4 regions of the Mesobacillus sp. LC4 genome follow, and region 2 is predicted to be linked to each of the others. Evidence: riboswitches for the same ligand, from Rfam matches in the RefSeq annotation. Region 2 holds a riboswitch; each other region holds the start of a gene.
The links. Region 2 has a riboswitch for cyclic di-GMP ahead of AB5I83_RS11975 (anti-repressor SinI family protein). Riboswitches for the same ligand answer to the same signal wherever they lie in the genome.
Positions count from the first base shown of each region.

Region 1: another riboswitch for cyclic di-GMP. It lies ahead of AB5I83_RS10680 (LPXTG cell wall anchor domain-containing protein); the one in region 2 lies ahead of AB5I83_RS11975 (anti-repressor SinI family protein).
Region 3: another riboswitch for cyclic di-GMP. It lies ahead of AB5I83_RS09315 (OmpL47-type beta-barrel domain-containing protein); the one in region 2 lies ahead of AB5I83_RS11975 (anti-repressor SinI family protein).
Region 4: another riboswitch for cyclic di-GMP. It lies ahead of AB5I83_RS20990 (hypothetical protein); the one in region 2 lies ahead of AB5I83_RS11975 (anti-repressor SinI family protein).

Region 1 covers NZ_JBGCUB010000002.1:877,300-885,311, forward strand. The annotation lists gene yugI (S1 domain-containing post-transcriptional regulator GSP13) at 1-80, shown strand, start outside; gene AB5I83_RS10665 (ornithine--oxo-acid transaminase) at 945-2,141, shown strand; gene AB5I83_RS10670 (DUF378 domain-containing protein) at 2,190-2,423, opposite strand; gene AB5I83_RS10675 (iron-containing alcohol dehydrogenase) at 2,628-3,791, shown strand; cyclic di-GMP riboswitch class I at 4,045-4,135, shown strand; gene AB5I83_RS10680 (LPXTG cell wall anchor domain-containing protein) at 4,280-6,121, shown strand; gene AB5I83_RS10685 (class D sortase) at 6,283-6,897, shown strand; gene AB5I83_RS10690 (glucose-6-phosphate isomerase) at 7,094-8,012, shown strand, end outside.
Region 2 covers NZ_JBGCUB010000003.1:219,427-227,438, forward strand. The annotation lists gene AB5I83_RS11930 (ABC transporter substrate-binding protein) at 1-567, opposite strand, end outside; gene AB5I83_RS11935 (hypothetical protein) at 725-868, shown strand; gene gnd (phosphogluconate dehydrogenase (NAD(+)-dependent, decarboxylating)) at 936-1,832, opposite strand; gene AB5I83_RS11945 (MurR/RpiR family transcriptional regulator) at 1,979-2,839, opposite strand; gene map (type I methionyl aminopeptidase) at 3,055-3,804, opposite strand; gene AB5I83_RS11955 (type 1 glutamine amidotransferase domain-containing protein) at 4,166-4,684, opposite strand; gene AB5I83_RS11960 (late competence development ComFB family protein) at 4,892-5,167, shown strand; gene treR (trehalose operon repressor) at 5,316-6,041, opposite strand; gene AB5I83_RS11970 (helix-turn-helix domain-containing protein) at 6,336-6,656, shown strand; gene AB5I83_RS11975 (anti-repressor SinI family protein) at 6,757-6,885, opposite strand; cyclic di-GMP riboswitch class I at 6,915-7,000, opposite strand; gene AB5I83_RS11980 (helix-turn-helix domain-containing protein) at 7,644-7,979, shown strand.
Region 3 covers NZ_JBGCUB010000002.1:603,255-611,266, forward strand. The annotation lists gene AB5I83_RS09310 (hypothetical protein) at 1-3,383, shown strand, start outside; cyclic di-GMP riboswitch class I at 3,511-3,595, shown strand; gene AB5I83_RS09315 (OmpL47-type beta-barrel domain-containing protein) at 3,671-7,906, shown strand; gene AB5I83_RS09320 (hypothetical protein) at 7,949-8,012, opposite strand, start outside.
Region 4 covers NZ_JBGCUB010000009.1:83,964-91,975, reverse strand. The annotation lists gene AB5I83_RS21015 (sensor histidine kinase) at 1-329, shown strand, start outside; gene AB5I83_RS21010 (Gfo/Idh/MocA family protein) at 409-1,392, shown strand; gene AB5I83_RS21005 (lactonase family protein) at 1,480-2,535, opposite strand; gene nadE (ammonia-dependent NAD(+) synthetase) at 2,811-3,632, shown strand; gene AB5I83_RS20995 (hypothetical protein) at 3,682-4,026, opposite strand; cyclic di-GMP riboswitch class I at 4,236-4,320, shown strand; gene AB5I83_RS20990 (hypothetical protein) at 4,588-4,812, shown strand; gene AB5I83_RS20985 (nucleoside triphosphate pyrophosphohydrolase) at 5,220-5,555, shown strand; gene AB5I83_RS20980 (DoxX family membrane protein) at 5,599-6,114, opposite strand; gene AB5I83_RS20975 (DinB family protein) at 6,370-6,819, shown strand; gene AB5I83_RS20970 (hypothetical protein) at 6,914-7,132, shown strand; gene AB5I83_RS20965 (HIT family protein) at 7,908-8,012, shown strand, end outside.

The DNA of each region.
Region 1 (8,012 bases), on a different contig from region 2:
ACGACTCAGCTCAAGGTTTCAACACTTTGAAGGATAAGCTTCAAGAGTGGATTAACCAGTCAGATATGGCTAAAAAATAAGCTTTACAGGCGAAACCGGACAATTTTGTCCGGTTTTTTTATTTTAGTCTGACAGACACCAATGGTTGAGACGGACAGAAATCATTGATGAAACGAAGAAAGTGGGAGCCGATTGGAGCACCAAAACACCAGTAACTGGGAAAACAGAGCACCAATAAAGCCGATTGGAGCACCGGAAAACCAGTAACTGGGAAAACAGTGCACCAATAAAGTCGATTGGAGCACCGAAACACCAGTAACTGGGAAAACAGAGCACCAATAAAGCCGATTGGAGCACCAAAACACCAGTAACTGGGAAAACAGAGCACCAATAAAGTGGATTGGAGCACCGAAACACCAGTAACTGGGAAAACAGAGCACCAATAAAGCCGATTGGAGCACCGGAACACCAGTAACTGGGAAAACAGTGCACCAATAAAGCCGATTGGAGCACCAAAACACCAGTAACTGGGAAAACAGAGCACCAATAAAGTCGATTGGAGCACCGAAACACCAGTAACTGGGAAAACAGAGCACCAATAAAGCCGATTGGGGCATCAAAACACCAGTAATTGGGAAAACAGTGCACCAATAAAGCCGATTGGAGCACCGGAACACCAGTAACTGGGAAAACAGAGCACCAATAAAGCCGATTGGAGCTCCGAAACACCAGCGACTGAGAAAACAAAGCATCAAAAAAGCTTATTGATGCCATGACGGATAGAAATCGTTTATGAAAGGGAAAAAGTGTCCATCATTGGATTTACATACTGGGAAAATCAAGGAAACTTTCTAGCATTCTTTTTTAGGGGGTTAAAATGAAAGAGCTTACAGGTTACAATATGATTGTCTAACCAATTTTTTCATTGGAACGGAGGAAGGTTCATGACAACAACAAAAACTAGCTCGCTGATCGAGCAGACTCAAAAGTATGGTGCGAATAACTATCATCCGCTGCCAATCGTCATTTCAAAGGCAGAAGGAGTTTGGGTAGAGGATCCTGAAGGCAACAAATATATGGACATGCTGAGTGCGTATTCAGCTGTCAATCAGGGGCACCGCCATCCGAAGGTCATCCAGGCGCTTAAAGACCAGGCTGACCGTGTTACGCTAACTTCAAGAGCATTCCACAATGACCAGCTTGGACCATGGTATGAAAAGATTTGCAAGTTAACGAATAAAGAAATGGCCTTGCCGATGAACACGGGTGCTGAAGCGGTTGAAACGGCTATTAAAACAGCTCGCCGCTGGGCTTATGATGTCAAAGGCGTTGCGGACAATCAGGCTGAAATCATCGCATGTATCGGGAACTTCCATGGCCGCACAATGACGGCGGTCTCCTTATCATCTGAAGAAGAATACAAACGAGGCTTCGGCCCGATGCTTCCAGGGATCAAACTGATTCCTTATGGTGACCTTGTGGCACTGAAAGAAGCGATCACTCCTAACACTGCAGCGTTTCTGATTGAACCGATTCAAGGTGAAGCAGGAATCGTCATTCCGCCAGAGGGTTTCATGAAAGCTGCGTTCGAGGCATGTAAAGAAAACAATGTCCTGTTCATTGCAGATGAAATCCAGGCTGGTCTTGCGAGGTCCGGAAAAATGTTCGCATGTGAATGGGAGGGTATCGAGCCTGATATGTACATCCTTGGAAAGGCACTTGGCGGTGGGGTGTTCCCGATCTCATGTGTCGTTGCCGACAATGATGTACTGGGAGTATTCAACCCAGGCTCCCACGGATCCACTTTCGGCGGCAATCCAATGGCCTGCGCAGTTTCCATCGCGTCCCTTGATGTTTTGATCGATGAGAAGCTTGCTGATCGTTCCCTTGAACTGGGTGACTATTTCATTAGCAAGCTCCGTGAAATCGACAATCCTATCATCAAGGATATCCGCGGCCGCGGCTTGTTCATTGGTGTCGAGTTAACAGAACCTGCACGCAAGTATTGTGAAGAGCTGAAAGAGGAAGGGCTGCTCTGCAAAGAAACGCATGATACGGTCATCCGTTTCGCTCCGCCGCTTGTCATCAGCCAGGAAGAACTGGATTGGGCCATACAAAGAATCAAGAAAGTATTATCATAAGCATGAGAAAAACCCGCCTTCCTTGGCGGGTTTTCTTGTGAAGTTCAATTATCGAGTAGCTCTTGGTTCTGCTGCTCTTTCTTCTCTTTCGCTTGGTGCGAATAGAAGTCCGATGTTTATAAGACCGGCAAGACCGACTAATCCATAGATGATTCGAGCCAATGCTGAATCCTGTCCGCCGAAAATAGCTGCAACAAGGTCAAATTGGAAGAATCCTACTAAGCCCCAGTTGATGGCCCCGATAATGGTAAGTACTAGTGCTGCACGTTGAATACCGCTCATGGATGTTTCCTCCCTTAAAATTAAATTTGTTCTTTTATAGATTGTTTCAGCACGAAATGAATTATTCATTCGTCATCTATTTATTACCTACCCTCGAGAAAAAGTTTGTAACATTTCGCAGCATATTGGAGCACATTAAGAAGTGTATTTTTTGCAATGCTTTTAGAAAAAGAACATAATTATCCCTAGAGGAAGGTGATTTAAATGGATAACTTTACTTTTTACAATCCAACGAAACTGATATTTGGCAAAGGCCAGCTCGAGGAATTGAAAAACGAAGTTCCTCAATACAGTAAAAAAGTCCTGCTGGTTTATGGCGGTGGCAGCATCAAACGCAATGGTCTTTATGATTCTGTCATGGACACCCTAAAAGAGGTTGGGGCAGAAGTACACGAACTTTCAGGTGTGGAACCAAACCCTCGTCTGTCGACTGTGCATAAAGGCGTGAAAATTTGCAAAGATGAAGGAATCGAATTTTTGCTTGCAGTAGGCGGCGGCAGTGTCATTGACTGCACAAAAGCAATCGCTGCAGGTGCAAAATATGATGGAGATGCGTGGGATCTTGTCACAAAGAAGGCTTTTGCAGCAGAAGCTCTTCCTTTTGGCACAGTACTAACTTTGGCAGCCACTGGCTCTGAAATGAATGCAGGTTCTGTTATCACCAACTGGGAAACGAATGAAAAGTATGGCTGGGGAAGCCCGGTCACATTCCCGAAATTCTCGATCCTTGATCCCGTGAACACTTACACCGTTCCGAAAGATCAGACGATTTATGGAATTGTGGACATGATGTCACATGTATTCGAACACTATTTCCACTTGACCGAAAACACTGAGTTCCAGGACCGCATGTGTGAATCCTTGCTTTTAACAGTGATGGAAACAGCTCCAAAGCTGCTTGCAGATTTGGAAAACTATGAATACCGCGCAACGATCCTTTACTCAGGAACGATGGCATTGAATGGAATCCTAAATATGGGATACCGAGGAGATTGGGCGACGCATAATATCGAACACGCTGTATCAGCCGTTTATGATATCCCTCACGGAGGCGGTCTGGCGATTCTGTTCCCGAACTGGATGAAGCATAACCTTAAGATAAAACCGGAACGTTTCAAGAAAATGGCTGTCAGGGTCTTCGGCGTGAATCCAGAAGGCAAGACCGACGAAGAAGCAGGATTAGAAGGAATCGAAAAGCTGCGTGAATTCTGGAACAGCATTGGCGCACCGTCACGCCTTGCTGACTATGACATTGATGACAGCAAGCTTGAAGTAATGGCTGACAAAGCTATGGTCAATGGGGAATTCGGCAACTTTGCAAAATTGAATAAAGACGATGTAATGGAAATCTATCGTATGTCGTTATAAATTACTGAAGGACTCAGGGGCATAACTCTGGGTCCTTTGTCTTTTTATTAGGTCAAAAATCTTAGTGAAAGCTCTTTGGAATAAGTGTGAAATACTAAATATATCCCTCTTCAAGGTGAATTAATGAAAATGGAGAAAAATTTACCAATTAAATTAATAGGACTATATGTTTAAGTCGCTGGGTAACTGTGGTAAGTCTTAGAATGTAAGACAAGGAAGCCGAGGAATATTTTACATAAGTAAAAAGCACCAATCATGCTAATAGCAAACCTGCTGAAAAGCTGGGACGCAAAGCCAGGAGTCTAAGGTTGCAAAAGTGCAGCTATGATCGTCCAGCCGCCATGGAAAAGTAAATTCCCGGCGGCTTTTTTTGTCTAATTATAATGGTGAATTTTATCGGGAAGGAGGCTAAATGTCGCAAATAATATCTGAATATTCAGCCTTTTATTACGCAAATTTTTAATAACACTAGAAAAGGGGACGAGAACATGAAAAAGACTCTTATGAAAAAATTATCAGCAGTCTCGATTGCATTCCTAATGTTATTTTCACTGACAATACCGGCACTAGCAAATGAGAATGGAGATGCGGCGTCGGATACTGAAAGAAACACAAAAGTTGAAATCGAAGCCAAAGAATCAACTCAACAACAAAACGATCAGTCAAATGAAGAAGAAACCGATGAGTCAACTCAAGAAGAAAATGATGAATCAACTCAAGAAGAAAATGATGAATCAACTCAAGAAGAAAATGATGAATCAACTCAAGAAGAAACCGATGAATCAGCTCAAGAAGAAAACGATGAGTCAACTCAAGAAGAAAACGGTCAAACAACAAAAGAAGAAAAAGATGAATCAACTCAAGAAGAAAAAAATGATCCATCTCAAGAAGAAGACGATGAGTCAACTCAAGACGAAAATGATGAATCTACACAAGACGAAAACGATGAATCTACACAAGAAGAAAATGGTGATTCAAACAAGGAAGAAAAGGATTCTGAAAAAGGTACTAAATCAAATGCCAATAAAAGTACAGAGATACATCTGCATTTGAAAAACTGCACAGAAGATGTGGTAAAAGTAGAGGTCATGTTAAAGGGAAGTTGGGAAGATATGTCGAACCCGGGTAACTCGCCACTGTATAAACTGAAAGATGGTGGTGAGTTTGTAAAGAATGATATTACTGCTTTCAGGCTAACTTTTGAGTCAGGAACTAAACAAGAATATTCCATGGATGAGGTTAGGGAAGGAAAAGAAGCGGAAGGAACCATTAACTATTGGCTTGAAGGCTGCTCTATAGAAGATGACAATTCTGAAGAACCTGGCGATGGTACGGAGGAACCGGGTGATGGTGAAGAGGACCCAGGAGATGGGACAGAAAACCCTGGCGATGGAACGGAGGAACCAGGTGATGGCAACGGCGATGATAATGGTGAAGAGAATGGCAATAAAAGCACGGAAATCCATCTTCATCTAAAAAACTGCGTTGCTCCAGTTGAGAATGTCTTTGTTAAATTAAATGGTGAATGGGAAGTCATGTCGAATCCGGGTAACTCACCACTATATAAACTCAAAGATGATGGGGAATTTGCAAAGGATGATATCACGGAATTTAAGGTTGTATTTGAATCAGGTGCTGAAAGATTCTATGACGTCGAAGACATTAGAGTAGGAGTAGAAGCGGAGGGATCCATTAATTATTGGATAGAGGACTGCGCATTACCTGAGGATGATAACACAGAAGAACCAGGGGATGGAACGGGAGATGACGACGAAGATTCCGATCAAGATGGAGAATCACCGGATGTTATTGAAATAGTCAAAGAACTGTATATCACTTTTAATCTGGATATTGAAACAGTTGTCAACTTGACTTTGTTAATTGATGGCGGCGAGAAGCTTGAGCTTATCAAGATTAACAACCTCTGGAAACTAATTTTGGCCAACAGTCTAGATGTTACAGATATTAAGGGAATAGAGTTTGAGTTTGAAGATGGAACGACTAAATTCATTGCGCTAAGCATGCTCTCTTTTGAATTAGAAGACCAGGTTATTCATTTGGAAATTGATGAAGCGGTCCTCGGTACTGATAATGAAGCAGATGTTGACGACGAAACCGAAGTTGACAATGAGACTGATGTTGATGAGGATGATGGAGCTGGGAAAACGGAAAATAATGATAACAATTCTTCAGGGGATGTTAAGCAAGACTGGTACGGAAACGTACTTCCAAAAACAGGTGAAAGCAGCAAAATGATGTTCTATATTGTAGGTTTCCTTCTAATGGCAGCTGGTACAGGAATAAGAATGAGAAAGCCAATCAGGAACTAAGGATAGGGGGGAAGAGATTCCCCTCTTTATTTTGACTAAAAATAAAAAATGGAGTGTGCAAAATGAAAAAGGTACTTTCATTAATTCTTATACTATCTGGGGGGGGGCTGTTTTTATATCCCTCCCTATCAAATTTATATACTGACTATCAACAGGAGAAATTGATTAGCGAGTGGGAAGCAAGTACATTTGAAACAGAAGCAGCTACCGTCGCTATGAACGAAGAGGCGGCTAAAGAAAGCCTGGATGAACTAAATGAAGTTTTTGAAGTAAAAGAGGAGAATCGCGCAGGTCAAGCCGAAGAAAAAGGGGATCACCAGGCGGTTAATGATTTATCCAACACAAATGACTCATCAAAGGAAAACTCAAAGCCCAACAATACCGGTATGCTTGGTGTAATCGAAATAGATAAAATCGATTTGCGTTTACCGATTCTTTACGGTGGATCGGAACGGAACCTTGATGTAGCTTCAGGTTTGCTAAATGGTACTTCACTGCCAGGGACCCCTGGAAACAGTGCAATTGCTGCCCATCGCAGCCGTTCATATGGCAGGATGTTCAACCGCCTGGACGAGATCAGTTCTGGTGATGTCGTGACTGTTAAGTCCCAAAATCGAACTTATCAATACAAAGTTTATGAAACTCAAGTAGTTAAACCTCAGGATGTTTCTGTGCTAAACGGCAGTAAAGATGAAAACACCTTGACTCTCATTACCTGCACTCCAATCGATACCGCGACGCACAGGCTGATTGTTAAGGCGAAGCAACTTCCGTAATCGTCGTTAGGCGTTTAATTTTTCTATCTCTGGATAAAAAGTCAAAAGTAGGCTGCCCGGTTATGTCGAAAAATACATTTTTTAAAGTTTACTTAAAATTTCACAATTGGGCACGCTTACATCTGAGAGTGTTTCTTGATTATTGGGATTCATTTCGATAAAGTGATAGAGAATATAAAATAATGGAGGATCAGACATGACACATGTTCGTTTTGATTACTCAAAGGCGCTTAGCTTTTTTGGAGAACACGAAGTTACATACTTAAGGGATTTTGTAAAAGTAGCCCATCATTCATTGCATGAACAGACTGGTGCAGGCAGCGACTTTTTAGGCTGGATCGATCTGCCTGTAGACTATGATAAAGAAGAATTTGCACGCATCCAGAAATCAGCGGCAAAGATTAAGGGTGATTCTGATGTCCTGCTCGTAGTAGGAATTGGCGGCTCTTATCTCGGAGCACGTGCTGCGCTAGAGTTTTTACAGCACAGCTTCTATAACGCTCTTCCAAAAGAAAAGCGCAAGACACCTCAGGTCATTTTTATCGGTAACAACATCAGCTCAACTTATATGACAGATGTGATGGACCTGTTGGAAGGCAAAGATTTCTCCATCAATGTCATCTCGAAATCTGGAACAACGACTGAACCTGCGATCGCATTCCGTATTTTCCGCAAGATGCTCGAAGAAAAATATGGAGTCGAAGAGGCACGCAAGCGCATTTATGCGACAACGGATAAAGCACGCGGAGCATTGAAAACTCTTGCTGATGAGGAAGGCTACGAATCATTTGTGATTCCTGATGATGTCGGCGGACGCTATTCTGTTTTGACGGCAGTAGGCTTGCTGCCGATCGCTGTCAGTGGATCAGATATTGAAGCGATGATGAAAGGCGCGGCTCAGGCGAGGGAAGACTTCGGCAAATCAGAGCTTGAAGAGAATCCTGCCTACCAATACGCTGCAGTCCGCAACGCGCTATACAATAAAGGCAAGACGATCGAAATGCTGATCAACTATGAGCCATCGCTTCAGTACTTCTCTGAATGGTGGAAGCAGCTGTTCGGCGAAAGTGAAGGGAAAGACCAGAAGGGGATCTATCCATCTTCAGCGAACTTCT
Region 2 (8,012 bases):
TGCATTCCTTGTCTCATCAAGGCTTAATTTGCTGACATCAATCTTGCTGTCATAAATCACATGCACCCTGTCAACAGCGGGCACAAGTGAGGTAAGCATCTCAAGACGCTTGCCGGAGATACTCGCATGGTAATTATTGATTCCGGTAAAAAGTCCACCCGGAGACTTGTAATCGTTGATCAATCCCAGTTCTTTCGGAGCGGCAAGTCCGGCAAAAACAACCGGAATCTCGATCCTGGCTTCATCCATTTTTTCCTTTAGTCGAAATGTTTCAATCCCGCCAAGCGTCACAATCAGGTCAGGTTTCGCACTAAGCAGCTCATGTATTTGCCTATCTATCAAATCTTCATCATCTTGTGCATTTTTCACGGTAAAATGGATGTTCTTCGTGTTGTAACCCAGATCCATCAAGCCCTCTCCAAGGCCAGTGAATTTCTCATATCGGTTTTCGCCAATCATCAGGACGCCGATTTCAACAGACTCTTCCCCTTTCACTCCCAGAAAAGCATAGATCATCGCCGAAACGGCAACTGTCGTCAGGAAAAAGAAATACCACTTTGTTTTCACATTCCGCGCCCCCATTTTCCGTATTCACTTCCACTATAACGGAAAAAGCAATGTAGCCATCTTGCAAAAAAGGATAATTTTATGAACAAGAACAAAAAGCGCAAGCGCCTTGTTCAGCCCCGACAAGCGTTGGAGGGCCTGACAGTGAAGTCTCTCTTTGACTTCATTGACAGGACCGAAACGTCTCGAGCTGCTCAAAGCTAACGCTTCTCGCAAGATACTCGAAGAAGATACTCGGGATGAAAACTGGCTAGGCGCTGGAGCTGGATTAAGAAAACTGCATGTAGTTATCCACATTTAAAGTATTTATAAATCCATACAAAACAAAAAAGGTCCCCCTCTATTCGAGGAGAACCTGGATTCATGTCTTATTTCTTTTCGACAGCATGTCCGCCGAATTCGTTTCGCAATGCTGCGACAACTTTTCCTGTGAACGTGTCGTCTTCAAGTGAGCGGTAACGCATCATCAGTGACAGTGCGATGACTGGTGCTGCTGTTTGCAGGTCCAGCGCTGTTTCGACTGTCCATTTACCTTCGCCTGATGAATGCATGACGCCTTTGATGCTTTCAAGCTTAGGCTCTTTGGAGAAGGCATTTTCCATCAGTTCCATCAGCCAGCTGCGGATGACGGAGCCGTGGTTCCATACACGTGAAACTTCTTTGTAGTCATAATCGAATGGGCTTTTTTCCAGAATGTCAAAGCCTTCAGCGATTGCCTGCATCATTCCGTACTCAATCCCGTTGTGCACCATTTTCAAGAAGTGGCCGCTTCCGACCTTTCCTGTGTAAAGATAGCCTTTTTCGATTGAGATGTCCTTGAAGATTGGCTCAACATGAGCAAAAACTTCTGCGTCGCCGCCGATCATTGTGCAGGCACCATTGCGAGCGCCTTCCATTCCGCCGCTTGTTCCCACATCCATAAAGTGGATGCCCGCTGCAGACAGCTTTTCAGCACGTCTTAACGTATCTTTATAGTTGGAGTTTCCGCCATCAATCAGGATGTCGCCTTCTTCCAAGTATGGTGTGAACTTCTCGATCACCTGGTCGATCAATTCTCCGGCAGGAATCATCAGCCAAACCACGCGCGGCTTTGGCAGCATGTCCGCCATTGCCTGATAATCAGCTGCAATCTCGGCACCCTCTGTCTTGATTTTCTGCATTGCTTCTTCATTAATATCGTTCGCCACAACTTCATGGCCGTTTTCCATAAGATTCAATACCAAGTTATAGCCCATTTTACCAAGGCCAACCATTCCTAGTTTCACTTCGATGCACTCCTTTTAGTTAGCATCTTTTCGGAGGTTTCCAAAACCTAATAGAAACACTTTTACGAAAAGAGCTTTGTTATAACATGATAGTATCAAATATTTTTTCATATGTATATCCATTAGATGAAAATATTTTTCACAAACTAAAATCTTTTAATCGAAATGGCTTCTCTTATCTTCTGCAGATTCCCTAGCGTTTGTTCCTGTCTCGTTACAGATACCGCAACATGAATTACGTCAATTAGACTAAGCTGGACCAGCCTTGAAGCTAAGGCTTCGGACCTGAATAGCGTTTCACGTGATGTGGTATAGAGAACGAAATCCGCTTCTTTCGACAGCGGTGATTTGTAATGTCCGGTAATCGCGATGGTCGCTGCCCCATTAGCTTTTGCAATTTTCAACGCTTCTATGACATCTTTATTACTGCCGCTATGCGAAATACCGATTGCTGCCTGCCCGGGACCGAGCAGCGCTGCTGAAATGATTTGCTGATGACCGTCACTATGGGCATTGCAATGAATGCCTGTCCGCAGGAATTTATGGTAAGCATCAAGCGCAATCGCCGATGATCCGCCCGAACCGTAAAAATCGATCCTTGTAGCCTTTCCCAGAACATCGATAATGTTTTCAAGCACTTTGGCATCCAATAGATTCAGCGTTTCCTTCATCGCTTCAATATGTCCGGCGAACACTTTTTGCGCAAGGGTTACGACTTCATCTTCTTCCTTTATTTCTTCATGGATATTCTTGATCGGTTCCACAAGCTCACTCGCCAGGGCGATTTTGAAAGCTTGATATCCTCTGAATCCAAGCCTTTTGCAAAAGCGGAAAATCGTCGCTTCGGCAACAGAAGCATGCTCCGCAAACTCGGTGATCGAAAGATGGATGATTTCCTGCGTGTTTTTCAATATGTAATCTGCGACCGCCTTCTCCTTGGAGGAAAGCGATGAGTAGATAGCGTTAATTTTCACGACCACATTTTGTCCATTTAGTTCACTGGCCATATTTCCTCCCCCTTTTCTGACGACTTTATCTTACCAATAAAATTTCATCTTTATTTGCAGAAGATGAAAATTTTTTTCACCTTGCATAAAAAAGTCGGGCCAAACTTTGGTTCAGCCCGATGCTTATTCTGTCCTGACAGAATCGTAACTAACTATGATTCGATACGAAGCATTTTTATTAATACAACCAACCTTTTATTCATCCGATGCAGTTATTAATCCTGTTCTGTTAAAATGACGGGACCATCCTTTGTGATCGCAATCGTGTGCTCATACTGGGCAGACAGTTTGCCGTCGACCGTTCTTGCAGTCCAGCCATTGTCATCCATCTTCGTTTTCCACTCTCCGATATTGACCATTGGTTCAATCGTGAACACCATGCCCTCCTTGAGCCGCGGCCCTTTTCCAGGCAGCCCATAGTGCGGAATATCCGGCTTTTCATGGATTACAGAACCGATTCCATGTCCGATGAATTCACGTACAACCGAAAATCCCTCGCCTTCCACATAGGACTGGATCGCATGGCCGATATCCCCAACACGGTTGCCCGGCACTGACGCGGCAATGCCACGATATAATGCCTCTTTTGTCACTTCCATAAGCTTTTGCGACTGCTCGCTGATATCGCCGACTGCATAGCTCCAGGCGGAATCGGCAAGAGCCCCGTTCAGGTTGACGACCATGTCGATCGTCACAATGTCGCCATCCTTGAGAGCCTCTTTTCGGGGAAAACCGTGGCAAACCTCATCATTGATGCTTGCGCACGTTGCATATTGATAGTTCCGGTAGCCTTTTTGCTGCGGAGTCGCCCCATTCTTTTTCAAATACGCCTCCACAAACTCATCAATTTCCCAGGTCGTAACCCCAGGCTTAATCATTTTGCGCAGCTCTTTATGAACAGAAGCAAGCAATTTTCCAGCTTCCTTCATATTTTCAATCTCTCGTGCCGACTTTAAAACAATCATTCCTTCATCTCCCTGATTCATTTCATCCTCTATATTATCTTATACGTAAAATTTCTCAAAATGAACCAGTTCATCACAAGGTAAAAGAAAAACAGCCATTTTCATTCGATTATTTTATGGGTAATAGATTCTTAATCAAATCTCCGAAAAGATTTTTCAGCTAGTATTTGATTTTATAGCGAGTTTTTCTTTTATATAGCGAGTTTTTCATTTATATAGCGAGTTTCTTGTTTATATAGCGACTTTTCCATTTTTATAGCGAGTTTCTCGATTTTATAGCGAATTGGAGATTCCACTCGTTTTTTCCCAGTTTGCACACACAGTAAAAAACCCTTCTGCCTCAGCAAAAGGGTTCTTACTTTTATTTTTCCAGCACTTTAAGTGATTCGCGGTTGAACGCCGGAATATCTTTCGGTTCTCTGCTTGTGACAAGCTGGTTGCAGCAGACGACGACTTCCTTGTCCATGTATTTCGCTCCGGCATATTCCATGTCGACGCGGATGGATTTGTATCCGGTTGCGCTTCGGCCTTCGAGCGTCTTGGCTGTCAACAATAGTTGTGGACCATGGCAAATCGCGAATACCGGTTTCTTCTCATCCATGAAGTACTTGGCGAATTGCACGAATCGATCATCCCCGCGCAGCTGGTCAGGTGAGAACCCACCAGGGATGAATAGTGCATCGAAATCTTCCGGCTTGACGTTGTCGATGCTTTCGTCAATCTTGACCTCTGCTTTGCCTTGCTTGCCTTTTACTGTCTTGCCTTTTTCTTTTTCGATTGTCATAACTTCATGCCCAGCTTCTGTAAAAGCGCGTGAAGGCTCTAGATATTCCACATCTTCAAATAGATCGGTTATTAAACAGGCAATTTTTTTACCCATAGAATCAACATCTCCTTTTGTGTGTAAAATTCTACCCCTAATTAAAATTCCCTGTCTGCTCCTGATGAAACATCTTGTTGACACTTCCATATTTTTGTATAAACACATGTAATTAGACCCATCTTATAACGATGATAAAAAAAACATTTTATATTTCCGTCATTCAACTATAATTTAACTTAGGACATCAATAGGGAGAGAGGCATCATGAATTTTAGTTATGTCAACGTAATGGAAGAGGTCGTTTCGACTCTTGTCAATGTGCTGATGCTGAGCCCGGATTACCAGACTTTCTGCAGTTGCCAGAAATGCCGGAACGACATCATCGCCATCAGCCTGAACACTCTTCCAAGTCACTATGTCACGACAGAAGACGGCCGAAAGATGGTCTATGAGCAGCTTAATACCCAAGAGAACAGATCCTGGATCAATAAAAGGATCATCAGTGCCATCCATCTCGTCGGGAAGTATCCGAAGCATTAAACCGGAAGAGCATAGAGTCTTCCTGGAACTGGAGTATTTCATCAGAAAAACGAGGCGTCTTTTGATGAGCAACGGGCGGAAATTAAATAAATAAAAGCTGCCATGATATTGCCTGGTTCATCCGGCATCCATAATGGCAGCTTCTTTTTTATATAGACTGTGTATCCATACGTCTTGCAAAGTCCACGAATCGGAACTTGTCAGGGCGGTGCCTGGACTCAGTATATTGGAATAGGGTGGCATCATCAAAATGAATATAATTTTTCACGATGACGATTGCATGGAACCCTTCCATGTCAAGTAGCTCTCGGTCCTCTGCGCTTGGTTCCTCCACTGTGAATTCTTTCTTCGCAAAACTGATTTTCTTCTCAAGCTGCCCTTCAATATACTCGAATATCGAGTTCTCGCATTTCTGGCGGGACAGTCCTAGCACATGCCTTTCTACCAGATAATCCTTATCGAGGATCACTCGTTCTTCATCAATATGCCGGACTCTTTTTACCTTCCAGACCTTTTCATCATTACCAACATTCAATTCCCTGGCGATTTCCTGGCCGGCCAGCTCGAGAGTGAAATCCTCCACTGTCGTTTTCGCCTTTCCACCCATATTCTCTGCCAGTTCTTTAAAACTAATCAATCCGGTGATCGGAAACTGATGCCGTTTCAAATCGAGGACAAGTGAACCTTTGCCGCGGATTTTTTGGATGAAGCCATTTTGGGCAAGCAGATTCAGTGCTTTGCGGATGGTTTCCCTCGAGGTTTGATACATATCCGCAAATTCATTTTCAGATGGCAAAATCGTTTTTGCTGGATAATTTCCTTCCTGGATCTGTTTCGCAATTTCTTCATAGATTAATAAATATTTTTTTTGCATAATACATCACCGTACCTTGTCTGATTGCTACCATTTTACCTTTTTTAAGTCCGTTTGAATACAATAGACAATCGTGTTTGTCTTTTTCAAAAAAACTTCATAAAATCATCTACAACTTCAAATACAATCGCCGATATAAAAGCTGCGAGTTTTTTCCCAATAAGTTTTTTTCTAAAAGTGAACCAAAAAATCTTGGTGTTGGTTATAATTGTTCTATAAGGTGTTCTTAATATGGAACTATTTTATCAGATTTGTTATGATATAACTATAAATTGATAAGGTGTGTGGATAACAGTGATTGGTGAACGCGTCAAAAAACTTCGACAAGAGAAACGAATGTCCTTATCCGAATTGGCAGAACAAGCTGGCGTGGCAAAATCATATTTGAGCTCACTCGAGCGAAATCTTCAGACAAATCCTTCAATACAATTCTTAGAAAAGATCGCTGGAGTACTGAATGTGCCAGTGGACCATCTCATTCATGAACAACCCGATAAAGAAAACATGGATTCAGATTGGGTCAATCTTGTAAAAGAAGCAATGGATTCGGGGATCACAAAGGATCAATTCAAGGAATTTCTTGAATTCAATAAATGGCGACTTCATAATAAATGATATCCAGGACAGCTTAGATGGCTGTCCTTTTTTGTGCAAAATAAAAAGCACCTCCATAAGAGCTGCCCGATTGCACTTCTAATCTCTATGTATAAATTCCTCAGCTATTTTTCGTCTGCGTTAAAAACTCCCTGATTTCTTCTTTGTTAATTCCCATTTCTAATGCTTCCATTATAAGCTGCATCCATTCTGTATCCAGTTCTTCGAAAACTACCTGCTCTTTAATCAAGTTCTTCCCCCCAAAATACAGTTAGTATTCCAGGCAGCCCGGCCATCATAGTACATTGCACCTTAGATCCGTGACTTTGCGTCCTAGTTTTTCAACAAGTTTGCCTTTTTCTGTACCTTTTTACTCACTTTTAAGTCCCAATGTCATTGTACCGTGTTCTATATATTTAACATGTAAGTATTTGTCGCCTGCAATAGAAGGTTTTTTTCTTTTTTCTTCCAAATGATTACAAAATCATAGCAAGAAAGAGTATTTTTCTGAAAATTACAATGATTTAGATAAGATTTTTTGTCAAATAATATCTCTAATTGTTGAACTCTTTTTAATTTTTTACCCCCATAAACTCAAGGGTTGGCCATTTTTTTGTACTTTTGCTTTTTCCAGTCCGACATAATGGCCACTTTTTCAAGACTGATGGCATTAAAAAATGGATATCTCGTTAAATCATTCCCGCAAATCGGGCAGATCCATTCTCCTGCCTCACTGCTGCTAAACGAAGGACGATTGCAACGATCACAATTCTTTCTGTACACGACATCCTGCCTCCTTTTTAAGTGGCTTACTACCTCATTCCACTGAAGTATAGTTCATTTGTACCAATCTTGAAAAAGTCTAAAATATGGCGAATTTTCTTAAAAAAGAACAAAAATCGTTCTTTTTTAAGAAAATACTCTGTTTATCTCAGTTTCTTGTATTTTTAAAAGAACTAATTTGTTCGTTATAATGAATTAATAGATGAATTTAAAGGAGATTGCCATATGACGGTTGGCGAAAAAATTAAAAACTTAAGGCTGAAGAAGAAGTATTCAATTAGTGAGCTCTCTGAAAAAGCGAATGTATCCAAATCCTATCTCAGTTACATTGAAAGGGGAATACAGGGTAATCCCTCACTTCAGGTGCTTTCCCGGCTCGCAGACAATCTAGATACAAGTGTTGAGTATTTGATGGGACAACAAAATACGAAAGCTTTCCTGAAGCCTGTTGATGAGGAATGGGCTGGACTCGTTGATGAAGCCATAAAAAATGGAATAAGCAAAGAGGACTTTGCTTATTATGTGGATTTCATGAAGTTTCAAAGCAGGAATAAACAGTAAGCTTATATACTAAAATACAAATTAAAATCGCTC
Region 3 (8,012 bases), on a different contig from region 2:
CTGTTTCTCCGTCTAGTCTAGAATTATCTCCAAAAGATTTAATTATTGAGCCTGGTGAATCTGTTCAACTTCAATCAGTTCTAAAAATGACGGATGGTTCTTCAAGTGATGTGACTTCCTTAGCTGGAACAACTTACTTATCAACTAATCCAGAGCAGGTACTAGTTGATGAAAATGGGCTAATCACTGTATCTCCAGATGCAGAGCCAGGTTTTGTGTATATTCAAGCACAAAATGGAGCAGTGGAAGATGGTGTGAAAATTACGATACCAGGAGAAATTAGTGAGTCGTTTCTCAGTTTAAAGCCATTTTCATTATCTTTTTCGCCAGGACAATCGAAACAACTTTATGTAGAGGTTTCAGAAAATGGTGTTATAAAAGAAATCACTTCAGGTTCATCGGGTATTAAATATGTAAGTGATAATTCGAGTGTAAGTGTTGGTGAAAATGGTTTGGTTTTTGCTTCACATGAAGCTAACCCTGGTACGGCAACAATTACAATTAACTATAACGGAATACAATCAAAAGCTGCTGTCACAGTAACTGGACCGCCTACCGTTCAGAGTCTTGCCATGTCACCTTCCGAAGGAGCAGTACCTGCAGGAGAAACGATACAATTAATGGTCAGGGCAACGATGTCTGATGGTTCATCCAAGGATGTAACCGATAGCTTAGAGGGAACAACATACGTATCCTCAGATTCCAGCAAAGCAATTGTAAATGAAAGTGGTTTGGTTACTGTACCTGCATCAGCACAAAATGGTGAAGTTATAATTACAGCAAAGAATAATGGGAAAATTGTTAAAAGCACTATCATAGTGAGCAGTCCAGTATTGAAGGAATTAGAAGTTTCCCCTGCCACTAAAGAATTACATCGGGGTGATACTGTATCATTAGCAGTTAAAGGGTGGTTCAGTGACGGAGAAGAAAGAAATATGAAATCAAGCAATTCGGGAACAACATATGTAAGTTCAACTCCGAGTAGGGTTTTAGTGGATCAAAATGGTAATATTAACATTCCTGGCTCAGCTACATATGGTGAAGCTGTTATTACCATTAGGAATGGTACCATAGAAGCCACGGTTATAATTATTGTGAAAGAAGACCCAAGTGAAATTCTTACTGACATAATAACAGAATCAAATAGTTATACAGTGAATGCAGAAGATAAAATTCAACTTGTAATAACTGGAGTATATTTAGATGGGGCAGTAAGAGATATATCATCATCAAAAGAAGGGACTACTTATGGAAGTTCGGTCCCAAGCAGAGCGGTTGTAGATTCCACTGGATTAATTTCCATACCTGCTACCGCAACACCAGGGAATGCGACTATTAATATAACCAATGGTTCTTTAAGGACAACAGTAATTGTCACCGTAGAAGATATTCCCATTAATGAGTTAGTTGAATTAAAAGCTGAAATACCTAATAATTTTTTTCAAATTGGTGATGTCAGTCAGTTAATTATTAGAGGAGTATATTTCGATGGAATGTCAAAGGATGTTACCGAATCAACTGAAGGAACAACGTACACAAGTTCAACACCAAGCCGTGCAGTTGTAGATTCTAATGGAAAAATTACCATACCAGCAAGCGCAACCTATGGGCCTGCCACCATTACTGTAAGGAACGGTGATTTGTCCACGACGATTGTGATCACAGTGGAAGAAGATTTAAGCGGAAAAATAACAGATATCCAGGTTCATTCAGTATCCACAAGTGGATATCGAGGGGAAGAAATACAGCTGAAGGTAACAGGCACTTTAGGAAATGGAGAGACAAAAGACATAACTTCAAGCTTGAACGGAACAACGTACACAAGTTCAACACCAAGCCGTGCGGTAGTAGACTCTAATGGAAAGATTACCATACCAACAAATGCAACCTATGGGCCTGCCACCATTATTGTAAGAAACGGTGATTTGTTCACGACAATTGTGATCACTGTGGAAGAAAATTTAAGCGGAAAATTAATGGATATCCAGGTGGATTCGGCATCCACAAGTGGATATCGAGGGGAAGAAATACAGCTGAAGGTAACAGGCACTTTAGGAAATGGAGAGACAAAAGACTTAACTTCAAGCTCGACCGGAACAACGTACACAAGTTCAACACCAAGCCGTGCAGTAGTAGATTCTAATGGAAAAATTACCATACCAACAAGCGCAACCTATGGGCCTGCCACCATTACAGTAAGGAACGGTGATTTGTCCACGACGATTGTGATCACAGTGGAAGAAGATTTAAACGGAAAAATAACAGATATCCAGGTTGATTCAGTATCCACAAGTGGATATCGAGGGGAAGAAATACAGCTGAAGGTAACAGGCACTTTAGGAAATGGAGAGACAAAAGACTTAACTTCAAGCTTGACCGGAACAACGTACACAAGTTCAACACCAAGTCGTGCAGTAGTAGATTCTAATGGAAAGATTACCATACCAACAAGCGCAACCTATGGGCCTGCCACCATTACAGTAAGGAACGGTGATTTGTCCACGACGATTGTGATCACTGTGGAAGAAGATTTAAACGGAAAAATAACAGATATCCAGGTTGATTCAGTATCCACAAGTGGATATCGAGGGGAAGAAATACAGCTGAAGGTAACAGGCACTTTAGGAAATGGAGAGACAAAAGACTTAACTTCAAGCTCGACCGGAACAACGTACACAAGTTCAACACCAAGTCGTGCAGTAGTAGATTCTAATGGAAAGATTACCATATCAACAAGCGCAACCTATGGTCCTGCCACCATTACTGTAAGGAACGATGACTTGTCCACGACGATTGTGGTCACAGTGGAAGAAGATTTAAGCGGAAAAATAATGGATATCCAGGTTGATTCAGCATCCACAAGAGGATATCGAGGGGAAGAAATACAGCTGAAGGTAACAGGTACTTTAGGAAATGGAGAAACAAAAGACTTAACTTCAAGCTCGACCGGAACAACGTACACAAGTTCAACACCAAGTCGTGCAGTTATAGATCTAAACGGAAAGATAACTATACCGGTGTCTGCCACGTATGGAGATGTTACGATTACAATTAAAAATGGTACAGTATACCAGAAGTTTATCTTAACGGTAGCACAAGATTTGAGCACGTTAATTACCAAAATTAATGTCGATGCAGGGTCTACTTATGTAAATAAAGGGTCCACCAAACAACTAGTGGTTACTGGGATATTTGGCGACGGTGCTCAAAAGGATATTTCACATTCGACTCAGGGAACAACGTATAGTATTTCAACTCCTAGTAGGGCCATTATTGACTCCAACGGTTTAATAACGATACCTACTACAGCAAGTTCGGGGAGTGTTACAATTACAATAAAAAATGGAACGTTAAAAACAACTATTGTTCTAACTGTTATTTAAATCTTAAAGGAGTAACTACTTTGTTACTCCTTTCTTAGTAGAAATAACCGGTTGATAGGAAAATAGTCTTTGTTAATATTGACGTTCTATTTGTTTGCTAATAAAATAGTAGTATATATGAAATATCTAGTGAAAAAGGCAAATCATAGGAAACTATGAGACGCAAAGCCAAGGGCCTGAACCACATATGTGGATGGCAGCCGGTTCCCACAAGGTATTTAGCGGAAGTATGCCTAAATATCTTTAGGCATTTTTTTGTGCCTTTTTCGCGGAAAAGGAGGATGAATATGAACAAACAAACTAGAAGAATCTCTGTATTTATGACTATTTTACTAGTTCTTCAAATGGTCATGCCGTTGTTAAAACCTTTGGCTGAAGAAATTATCCCACAGCCTCAGAATGTCAAAGCTGTCGAATATTCTCCGGCTAACGTTCGGATAACTTGGGACGCAATCTCTGGGGTAAATGCTTATAGAGTATACGAACTGAATAGTGATCAATGGGAAATGATTGATGAGCGTGTAACAACCTCAGCTTACATACGAAATGTACCAGAGGGGAGTTATACTTACGCTGTGACCGCAGTTAAGGGTACTTCTGAATCAACTATCATAGACAGTGTGAGTGTAAATATAACTTATCCAGAGTTGCAATCACCTGATGAGTTAACTGTTAAAGTGTTAAACGGAAATGATCTTCGTTTAAGTTGGTCGTCTGCCCCTAATGCGTCGGAGTATAATATTTATCTAGTGACAGATGGGGTTAGGGAACGTGTTAAAACTCTAGATAGTTCCTATACAAGTTACACAGTTAGGAAGTTATCAGAAGGGAAATATAACTTTGAAGTTACATCTGCGCATCCCTTATTTGGTGAGTCAATCACACCTTCTCAGCTTACTTATGAATTGATTCATCCAGAAATGCAGCCACCGGGTGACTTGATATTCAAAGTTTTAAATGGAAATGACCTTCGTTTAAGTTGGAACGAATCAGAATATGCTTCAGAATATAATGTTTACCAAAAAATAGACGGAAAAAGAGTGCTAGAACGAACAATGGATGGCACCTCTTATACATTCAGAAATCTTCCGGAAGGTAACTATGAATATGAAGTGACTTCAAACAGCGATAGATTTGGTGAGTCTGCAGAGGCATCTAATCTTTCATACACTTTAAAGCATCCGACTATGCAGGCACCAGAAAATCTGTCTTTAAAAGTTTTAAATGGCAATGATCTTCGTCTAACCTGGGAAGAATCAGAATTTGCAGCTGGTTATAATATTTATCAAATTATTGATAACCAAAAAATATTGGTAAAGCCTATTGAAGGTTCCAGCACTGGGTATACGTTCAGAAACATGGTTGAAGGATTGTATGAGTTTGAGGTAACTTCTTACAGTGACCGATTCGGGGAATCTGAGTCTGTCTCTGATTTGACCTATCAACTTATGCATCCTGTAATGGCCCCGCCAGAAAACTTAACTGTTAGGATTCTAAACGGAAATGACATCCGTTTAACTTGGAATGGTTCAGAATTTGCTACAGGGTATAATATTTATCAAGTTATTAGTGGAGAAAAAGAACTTATTCAAACTACAGATGGTACAAGTTATACCTTTAAAAACCTACCTGAAGGTTCTTATGATTATGAGGTGCAATCTCTTAGCGATCGCTTTGGGGAGTCACCTATATCATCAAATATTTCTCACCAATTAGTACATCCAATCATGCAAGCGCCGACTCAGGTAAAAAATACTGTGAGAAATGGTAATGACATCAATGTTAGCTGGGCAGCATCTGAATTTGCAACTGGTTATTACATTTATCAAGTTATTGGAGATCAAAGAACTTTAGTAGATACAGTCATAGGTTCTACATCTCTTACCTTGAGGAATATGCCTGAGGGCGAATATTCTTACGAGGTTTCATCCTACAGCGACCGTTTTGGGGAATCGGTAGAACTAGGTCAAACTAGCTTAACACTCGTTTTCCCGGAAGTGGAAATACCGGTATTAAAACTTAAATCATTAGTTGGACAAACTGCAACATTGACATGGAATGTGATTAATGGCATAACATCATTTAATGTTTATGAAATGAAAGACGGAAATGCTGAGTTTATTGGAAAAACAGATAAAACGTCTTTAGCAATATTTAATATTGATGATGGTACACATAGTTATGTTGTAACAGCAAATCACGATCGATTTGGAGAGTCAAATTACTCCAATGTGGTTCAAGTAGAAATTCAATTGGATAAAATCCCGCCAGTTACAACATCTAATATTCCTTCTGAATGGGTTAAATCTAATTTTAGCCTTCAATTAACTGCGGAAGATGAAAAGAGCGGTGTGAACAAAACCTATTATTCTGTTAACAATGCATCTTTTGCCGAAGGTTCTTCTGCTTCTATTTCACAAGAAGGCACCCACCAGGTTTCTTTTTATAGCACAGATAAGGCAGGGAATGTTGAGCAGGTTAAAACAGAAACAGTGAAAGTAGACAAAACAGCTCCGGTAACATCTGCAGATTTAGAGAGCGGTACGTATAAAGAAGCAAAAGTACTAAATTTATCTGCAGTTGATAATTTTAGTGGAGTGAAAACTACCTATTATTCGATTAACGGATCGGAGTTTACTGAAAGTACAACTATTGAATTAGCTCAAGGTGATAGAAAAGTTTCCTTCTATAGTGTGGATATAGCCGGAAACGAAGAAGAGGTTCAAACAATTGTATTTACAATAGATGAAGCGCCGCCAGTTACTGTTTCAGATATTGAAGAAAAATGGAATCAAGAAAGCGTTGCTGTTAAATTATCTGCAACTGATAATCTAAGTGGAGTTTCACAAACCTTCTATTCTATAAACGGGTTAGAATTTGTAGAAGGAACAGAATTCTCTATTTCAGGTGATGGGCTTCATAATGTTGCCTATTATAGTGTAGACAACGCGGGCAATGAAGAGGAAGTTAAGACAGAAACGGTTAAAATCGACAGTCAGGCACCCCTTACTACATCTAATATTGAAGAAGGTTGGGTAAGTGGAGGTTTTAAAGTTAGTCTTAAAGCCATTGATGAGTTGAGCGGAGTTTCCAAAACCTATTATTCTATTAATGGTGAAGAATTCACGGAAGGCACAAGTGTAGTGTTCCCTGATGATGGAAATTATGAGGTTTCCTATTACAGCATTGATATTGCCGGAAACGAAGAAGGAATTAAAACAGAAAAAGTAAATGTAGACAATCAGGCTCCTGTTACAGTTTCCAACCTTGAAGAGAAATGGTATAAGGATCGTGTTGAAGTTGAATTATCTGCAACAGATAATCTAAGCGGTGTTGAGGCAACTTACTACTCCGTCAACGGTTCGGGTTTCATTGAAGGTAATTCCCTAATGATCAAGGAAAAAGGGAAATATGAAATTTCTTACTATAGTGTCGACAATGCTGGAAATGTAGAAGAAGTGAAAACAGAACTTGTAAAAATGGACAACCAGGCACCGGTGACAACTTCTAATTTCGATGATGAGTGGTATCAGAGTGAGATGAAAGTCGTGCTGACTGCAACTGATGATTTAAGTGGAGTTAAGGCAACTTACTATTCATTAGATGGTGAGAATTTCACTGAAGGAACAGAAATCTCGCTTGAAGCAGACGGTATTTACGAAGTTTTCTATTACAGTGTAGACAAAGCAGGCAACATTGAACAAACTCAAACTGACACTGTTAAAATTGACAGTGAAGCACCTGTGACTTCAGATAATGTTTCAGATATTTGGTACAACACAAGCTTTGAGGTTGTATTGAATGCGGATGACAACTTAAGCAAAGTAGACAAAACATATTATTCAATCAATGGCTCAGAGTTCATTGAAGGTGCAAGCTTCGAGGTATCTGAAGAAGGCATTATTGAGGTTGAATATTACAGCATCGACAAAGCTGGCAATAAAGAAGAAGTTAATAAAACTCAGGTTAAAATCGATAAAACAGCACCAACGATTTCTGTGGATGTGCAGGAAGAGTATAAGCTTGGTTCAGAGTTCGCCATTTCGTATACTGCTGCCGACGGACATTCAGGCATTGCAAGTGAAGAAGTGACCATCAACGGTGTTGCCTACAAAAATGGCGATAAACTGACTCTTGACCAGCCAGGTGTTTACAAACTAAACATTACAGTAACTGACCATGCGGGCTGGATTACTACGGTTAAAAAAGAACTCGTTGTTTACATCCCGGCAACTCTAGAGGTTCTGCCAAAAGTCATTAAAGGCAATAAAGGCATCTTCACTGTAAAGGCGAACCTCCCACGTGAATTTGCGGGTTCTTCATTCGATGTTCCAACAGCGACATTAAATGGAGTGGCTCCTAAGGTTGATAATAACGGCTTGTTTAAACAAGCGGATAAAGGTCATTTCAAATTCGAGCGTGAGGATTTTGACTGGAAGCCAGGTAAAGTAGAATTGGAATTCAGAGCATATCTTGATAATGGTTACCTTGTGATAGGTTCGACTCTTGTCGATGTAAAATAAACAGGTAACAGCAAAGGCTCCTCGGAATGAGGAGCCTTTCTTTTAGTCTTCAGGATACATGATCCTGAAAGCTTCATCATTTAGGTTCATCTGTTCTCGTAAATAT
Region 4 (8,012 bases), on a different contig from region 2:
TTTTAATCAATATTACGAAAAACAGTATCCAGTTCACTGAAAACGGGACAATCTGGCTTCGCTGCAGGATGGTTGGGCCAACGACGGTGATTGAAATCGAGGATACAGGTATTGGCATTGAACCGGCTGAAATCGAAAAAATCTGGCATCGCTTTTACAAAGCAGATATCTCGAGAACGAGCAATCCGTTTGGAGAATTCGGTCTCGGTTTATCCATTGTCAAACAGCTCGTACAGATGCATGACGGGAAAATTTCTGTGAAAAGCGAACAGGGAAAAGGCACAAAATTCATAATCGAAATTCCAGTAGAAAAGGGACAAAGTTTGTGATTGACTTTCCTTTTCGTTAAGATGAAAAAGGAGCTGCGGGCATAGTCCCCGGCTTTTCTAGTTGAAAGGGTGAAACAACATGGTGCGTTTCGGAGTGGTAGGAACAAATTGGATTACAGAAGCTTTTATTAAAGGTGCAAGCCACCATCAGGATTTTCAGCTTGGTGCTGTTTACTCACGTACAGAGGACCGTGCTGCGAATTTCGCTGAAAAATTTGGTGTTGATACCATTTTTACAGACCTGGAAGAGATGGCGAAGAGCGATGCTATTGATGCTGTCTATCTCGCCAGTCCCAATTCCATGCATGCTAGCCAGGCGATTACATTCATGGAAAATGGCAAGCATGTTCTTTGTGAAAAAGCGATTGCGTCTAACGGCCGTGAACTGGATGAGATGATCAAGATTGCAAAGGATCACAAGGTTGTTTTGATGGAGGCGCTAAAATCAACCTTGATGCCGAACTTCAAGGCTGTCCAGGAGAATCTGGATAAAATCGGCACGATCAGAAGGTATTTCGCAAGCTATTGCCAGTACTCGTCCCGATATGACAAATATAAAGAAGGTACCGTGCTGAACGCCTTCAACCCAGAGTTTTCGGCAGGTTCGCTTATGGATATCGGCATCTATTGCATCTATCCGCTCGTTGTCCTGTTTGGAGAGCCAAAGTCGATCCAGGCAACCGGTTACGTACTAGAATCGGGAGTGGATGGGGAAGGCAGCCTGATCTTGAAATATGATGAAATGGATGCTGTCATCATGTTTTCCAAAATCACTGATTCGTCTCTTCCTTCCGAAATACATGGTGAGAACGGGAATATCAGGATAGATAAAATCAGCACGCCGGAAAAAGTGGACATTCTCTATCGCAATGGGAAATCTGAAGATATATCGAGAGAACAACTGGATGATAATATGTTCTATGAAGCAGAGGAATTCATTACGCTGATTCAGCAAGGGAAACTGGAATCTAATAACAACTCGCTTGAGAACTCGAGGATCACCATGAAGATTCTTGATGAAGCAAGGTCGCAAATGGGTGTCAGGTTCCCGAGCGACAGATAAAGAGAAGGGCAGGTGCACTTAATGGCACCTGCCCTGTTTTTGCATTAGTGGCTCCTTTTGAAGGACAATCCGTAAATGAAAAGCTTTTTAGTAATTCAAAAATTTTACACAGACCGGATCTGGAACCTTCACATCAGACTGCAGCAAAGTCAATTTGCCTGTTTCTGCGTCACGGGCATAGAGTACGACGTTGCTGGAATTCTGGTTCGTCGCAATCAGGAATTTCTCGCTCGGGTCGAGCAAAAAATCCCTTGGCCAATTTCCTTCTGTTGACGTATGCTCGACAAACTCAAGCTGGAAGCTTTCTGGATCCACCTTGAAAACCGCAATACTGTCATGGCCGCGATTGGCTGCGTAGACGTATTTCCCATCAGAGGAAATATGGATGGCGCTTCCCTGGTTGTTATCGCTAAAACCTGCAGGCAGGGTGGAAATTGCCTGTAGCTGTTCGAAGCTGCCGTCTTTTGAATTGTACTTTAAAACGAGAACCTCAGAGCTGAATTCTGTCATCAAATAGGCGATCTTGTGATTAGGATGGAAAACAAGATGTCTTGGCCCGCTTCCTGGTGCAATATGCAGTACACTCTTCTCAATCAGCTGGCCATTGTCCAGGCTATAGGTAATCAACTGGTCGATGCCCAGTTCGACTACTGCCGCATAGTTCCCGTCCGGGGTGAAGCCCGCATAATGGGTGTGCGCTTTTTCCTGGCGCTCATCGGGTCCTGAGCCCTCATGGACCGCACTGGATAAGGCTTCTTCAATACTGCCAGTTTCTGAGTTCAACAGATAGGAATCAGCAGATCCTTTATGGTAATTAGCAGATAAAAGCAGGCTGTTATCCTTGTTGACGCTAACATGGCAGGGTGAAGCTCCTGGCGCAAGCTGCGAATTGATGTAAGATAGCTTTCCGGATTCCACGATATGGAAGGCTGCCACACCTCCAGTGCCGCCTTCCTTTGCGACAGCATAAAGAAAGCGATTGTCGTCACTGACTGTCAGGTAAGTAGGGTTTTCCAGGGTTGCTGCTGGTTCTACGTCCAGAATCTTGCCACTCACTCTATCAAGGGTAAAAGAGTAGATGCCCTCGCTGTCCCCTTTTGTATATGTACCAAAATAGCCTTTGAATGTATCATGGGTTACCATAATGAATGCCTCCAATTTGATTAGCATTTTTAGTCTAAGTTATAGTCTAGCAAAAAAATACTGGCGAACAAAATGTTACGTACAGAGAATGAATGGGTAAAATAGTACATGTGGATTCCAACTTGTAAATTGGTATGTTAGATTCCCTGACCAAAATCTGGACTTTGAACTTTTTTAGGGATATGCTTTTTGATAATAGTGTTCTCGCAAAAACCTTTACCAAATTGAATGAGCGAAGAGCATGGTGATTAGTAATAGTGTTTAGGAGGTTTATTATGAGCTTGCAAAAACAGATTATAGAAGCATTGGATGTTCGTCCCAATATTGATCCCCAAGAGGAAATCAAGAAAAGAAAACAATTTTTAAAAGAATATTTGCTTGCTTCAAGGGCAAAAGGATACGTCTTAGGAATCAGTGGCGGCCAGGACTCCACTTTGGCTGGAAGGCTGGCGCAGCTGGCTGCAGAGGAATTGCGATCAGAGGGCAAGGACGCCAAATTCGTGGCTGTCAGACTTCCATATGCTGTACAGAAAGACGAGGAAGATGCACAGAAAGCACTGGACTTCATTAAGCCTGATCAAACCATCACCTTCAATATCCAGCCTGCAGTTGATACCTTCAATACACAGTTCGAGGAAGCGATTGGTGATCGAATGACGGACTTTAACAAGGGGAACGCGAAGGCAAGGATGAGGATGATTACCCAGTATGCCATTGCGGGACAGGATGGCTTGCTAGTGATCGGGACAGACCATGCTGCCGAAGCTGTGACTGGATTCTTTACAAAATACGGAGATGGCGGTGCTGATTTGCTGCCGTTATCGGGTCTCAACAAGCGCCAGGGCAGGGAACTGCTGAAGGCATTGAACGCAGAACCAAGACTGTACCTGAAGGAACCTACTGCCGATCTTCTTGACAATAAGCCGCTCCAATCAGATGAAACCGAGCTTGGAGTGAGTTATGAAGCAATTGATGACTATCTTGAAGGAAAGCAGATCGACGAAGCAGCAGCTGCCAAGATTGAGGGCAGATATCTTGCTTCAGAGCATAAACGGCATACGCCGGCATCCATGTTTGATTCATGGTGGAAGAAGTGAGCATAACAAAAGCCTGGCTGAGTTCGATCAATCAGCCAGGCTTCTCTAATTATTCCGATTGCGCGACTGCAAAAGGCGGAGTATCTTCTTTCTCCGTCACTTTGTCGATTTTATCGGTGAACATTTGGAAGACACGCTTTTTTTCTTCCAGTTCCTTGATATATTCTTTCAAGTCATTGAATTTCTCTTCAAATGGCTGATGGTATAATTCGCGGATTTTTCTGTTCAGGTCGGGGTTCACTGTTGACTGGACAACCTGCTTGGTGATGTTGAATTTATATGTATACACTTTTAGTTCATTCTTTACTTCTTCATACTCCGCATCAATTTCTTTAAGAATCTCTTCAATTTCTGCTTTCCATTCATCTAGCGACTTCTTAACATGCTGTTCCATAAGGATCCTCCTGCCATTCGCCTGTAATAAAGCTTCTTCCCTTCATTCTAGCAATAGAATTTTACATAGAGATTGCGGAGAGATTACAGTGTGAAAACAATCGAATTCTGCACACAAAATGAATATTTAATAGGAAAATAGACTCATCCTTGTAAAAAAATGGCGAAACTTGTTGAAATGATGGTTCTAAAGTTTTATATTTTAAGTAGAACTGAAAAAGGCAAACTTATCGAAAGGTAAGGACGCAAAGCCACGAGTCTAAGGCCATTTAGCTATGATCGTCGGGTTGCCAAAAAAGAACGGATGATAAAACCAATTTGTAGGCAAATGGTTATGAAAGACTATTTGACGTATGAAATCCGCCGTCCTTTTGGAGGATTTTTTTATTTTGACTGTTGCTAATGGCATAATAATGCAAAAAGGTGTCGATTTCACGTTTGCATCACGCGATAGAGGATAAATAATACTTAAGATACTTGACAGGACTAATAAAATAATTCTTTTGGCAGGTTTGGTTTTTGGTAAAGGTATTCAAAAAAAGAGTGGAAGGTGGAGGAATCATTGACTGTTTTATTTGGGACGGTAGAGTATTTTGAACAGGAAATTGAATTTCACTTAACTGAAATCGAAAAACGCGAGAAATTCCGGGAAGAAATCCAGCAAATTCAAAGGAAGCTAGAAGAAGAGCTTCGGAACGATTTTATCTGCGACGAGAAGTTAAGGATGGAATGTTTGCAAAATCTATCGAATGCTTGCAGTAAATTAACTGAAGATTACGTAGTTTGAAACTATTAAAATATGAAAGCCTGTGGTGCAGACCACAGGCTTTTTTAATTTCCATTGTTACCCAGATGCACAATTCTATATTTTAAGGCTCTGTTAACGCTAATTGTTGTTTTAATGCCCTGTTGATTATAGTGGAAGGCGCGAAGACTCCTCCGAAAATGCTAACGCATTTCCATCGTGCGTGGGCATGTTCGAGGAAGCTCAATCAATGTCCTGCGGGATGAGAAGTCATGGGGAGACCCCGCAGGCGCTTAAAGCGCCGAGGAGGCTCCCCGACTGCCCGCGGAAAGCGAAGCGCCTGGAACGAAAATCAACAGCCGGATTTAACAGAGCCTATTTTAAAAAGGTGTTTGAACCCGCAGTTTTAAGGATATGTTTAACAATAGGACAGCAAAAGGGGAGTAGACATGGAGAAAAAAGAATACAACAAACTTGTTAGAGATCTTTTTCCTGAATTGATGAAAGGGAAGGGAAAGAAGGTTGAATTTGAGATCTTAGATGGCAGTCAATATAGTGAGAAGCTCATGGAGAAATTCAATGAGGAAGTGGAGAAGTTCCGGAATACTGGAACGGACAGACTTCTAAGTGAAATCGTCGATTTGCTTGAAGTGGTGTATGCAATTGCTGAGCATCGAGGGATCACAGAATCTGAAGTGGAGTTCATGCGGCAGTTAAAGAAGAATCGCAGCGGCGGTTTCAGAAAAAAAATCCTGCTTAAAACAATAGAAGAAAGTTCCCAGTAAAAAAATGCCCTCAGCCTATTGGCGGAGGGCATTTCCTATATTGTTAAGCAGATTTATGTGCAGCTTCTGGTGTTTGTTTGAAAACAGTCTTGCGGATGAAAGGAACCACCCAGCGGTCCAAGCCGTATTTGGCAGCGTTGAAGCCAGAGAACAGGATGATGAAGCCAAAGAAGATGTCTGTTGGGTTATGAGAAACTGTTCCGGCAAGGAAGAAACTGAAGTTCATCACTAGTCCGAAGAACATGGCAGCAGTTGTCAAGCATCCAAGGATAAGTCCAAGTCCAATCAGGAATTCTCCCAGCGGAACGATGAAGTTGAAAAGATCGACATTCGGGATGGCAAAGCTTTCTAAGAAGTTAACATACCATCCATAAACCATGTTTCCGTCTGGACCCTTTACCGGGTTCGCAACAGCGTTTTTCAGATATCCTGTAGCGTCAAATCCCTCACCAGTCAATTTGCCCCATCCAGCAGTCATCCAGTTGTAACCAAGCCATACCCTAATCACAGTCAACAGGCCAGCAGCAATATTGTTTTCTCTTAACCATTTAGCGAACATCTAAATCGCTTCCTTTCAAAATATATAATGATTACACTCTTAAGATATCAAAGCAATTTATGGAAATCTGTGAATAATGTGTGAAGACACATATCAGCCATAATGTTTTGAACAAATTTTGTCAATGGATTTCCTTTAATGGGATTTAATACCTATAAGGGTATATTAGCGGTTCTCTATTTCCCTTGCCGCATAAGTTGGGAATATATAGAATAAAAATATAAAGAAGTACAAGCTGGAAAGGGGAAGTTCATGATGAGCGAGCTTTTATTCAAGCAATTTGAATTAACAAGAGGTTCTTTTTTGAAAAGCATTGAGGGCATCACTGCGGAACAGGCAGGTGTTCAGCCAAAAGGCTTCAATAATAACATCCACTGGCACATCGGGCATGTGCTGACAGTTACAGAACAATTCATGATGGGATATCCGAAAAAATCTAGTCATCTGCCTGCCAACTACATAGAGTGCTTCGGAAACGGTACCCGTCCATCCGAGTGGACTGGGGATGTTCCATCTGTGGATGTTTTGCGTGACCAATTGAAAGTGCAGCTGGGAAGGATCAAAGAAGTGCCGGCTTCTATGCTGGATGAGAAGCTTAAGAAGCCGTTCCTTGGGTTGGAGACTTTTGGAGAGCTTGCGAACATGGCATTATTCCATGAAGCCTATCATCTTGGTCAAATACACGCGATGAGAAAATTAGTTTAGTAATAGAATGGCAGGGTCCTATTTTGGGCCCTGTTTTTTGAAACCTGTTATCACTTATTACGTATTAGTAATATAAGGAAGGCAGGTGTGAGGAATGAGTAAGGATAAAGATTCATTGATTCTCAGAAGGTGGCTCTTCATATTCATTTCCTTTGCGATAGCTGGAGCACTGTTCCTTTTCATTGACATCACGTGGATCAGAAAGACACTTTCAGTCATCATGCTGTTGATTGGTTTTGTCGCTGCTGGATTTGTATACCAGTTTTATGAGACCTGGCTAAATAATTTAGGCAAGAAAAAGGATGGAAAATAAAGACTCACTTCTTAAATTGAAGTTGGACCATGATGGGTTATAGGAAAAAAGTTGCTGATATAGGTGGGTTGGGAAAGAATCAGCAACTAGGTTTTTTACTATAGCTAGGCGCAAAGCTGTCAAGAAAGCGTATTAATTAAGACAAGTTTCAGCCTGTAGAACGCAAAGCTGTCAAGAAAGCGCATTAATTAAGATAGGTTTCAGGCTGTAGGGCGCAAAGCTGTCAAGAAAGAGCAATTATTAAGACAGGTTTCAGGTTGTAGAGCGCAAAGCTGTCAAGAAAGCGCATTAATTAAGACAGGTTTCAGGCTGTAGAGCGCAAAGCTGTCAAGAAAGAGCAATAATTAAGACAGGTTTCAGGCTGTAGAGCGCAAAGCTGTCAAGAAAGAGCATTTATTAAGACAAGTTTTAGGCTGTAGGGCGCAAAGCTGTCAAGAAAGAGCATTAATTAAGACAGGTTTCAGGTTGTAGAGCGCAAAGCTGTCAAGAAAGAGCATTTATTAAGACAGGTTTCAGGTTGTAGAGCGCAAAGCTGTCAAGAAAACGCATTAATTAAGACAGGTTTCAGGCTGTAGAGCGCAAAGCTGTCAAGAAAGAGCAATAATTAAGACAGGTTTCAGGCTGTAGAGCGCAAAGCTGTCAAGAAAGAGCATTTATTAAGACAAGTTTTAGGCTGTAGGGCGCAAAGCTGTCAAGAAAATGCAATTATTTTGACAGGTTTCAAGCAGTAGAGAGCAAAGCTGTCAAGAATATCATGGAGCGGAGGCACTAAAATATGTACCAGGAGAACTGCCCATATTGCAATGTGCTTGCTGACGGAGAGCAGCAAATCACACTTGAGAATGAAACATGTTATTTTATCCAGAAGGAGTCGGAACAG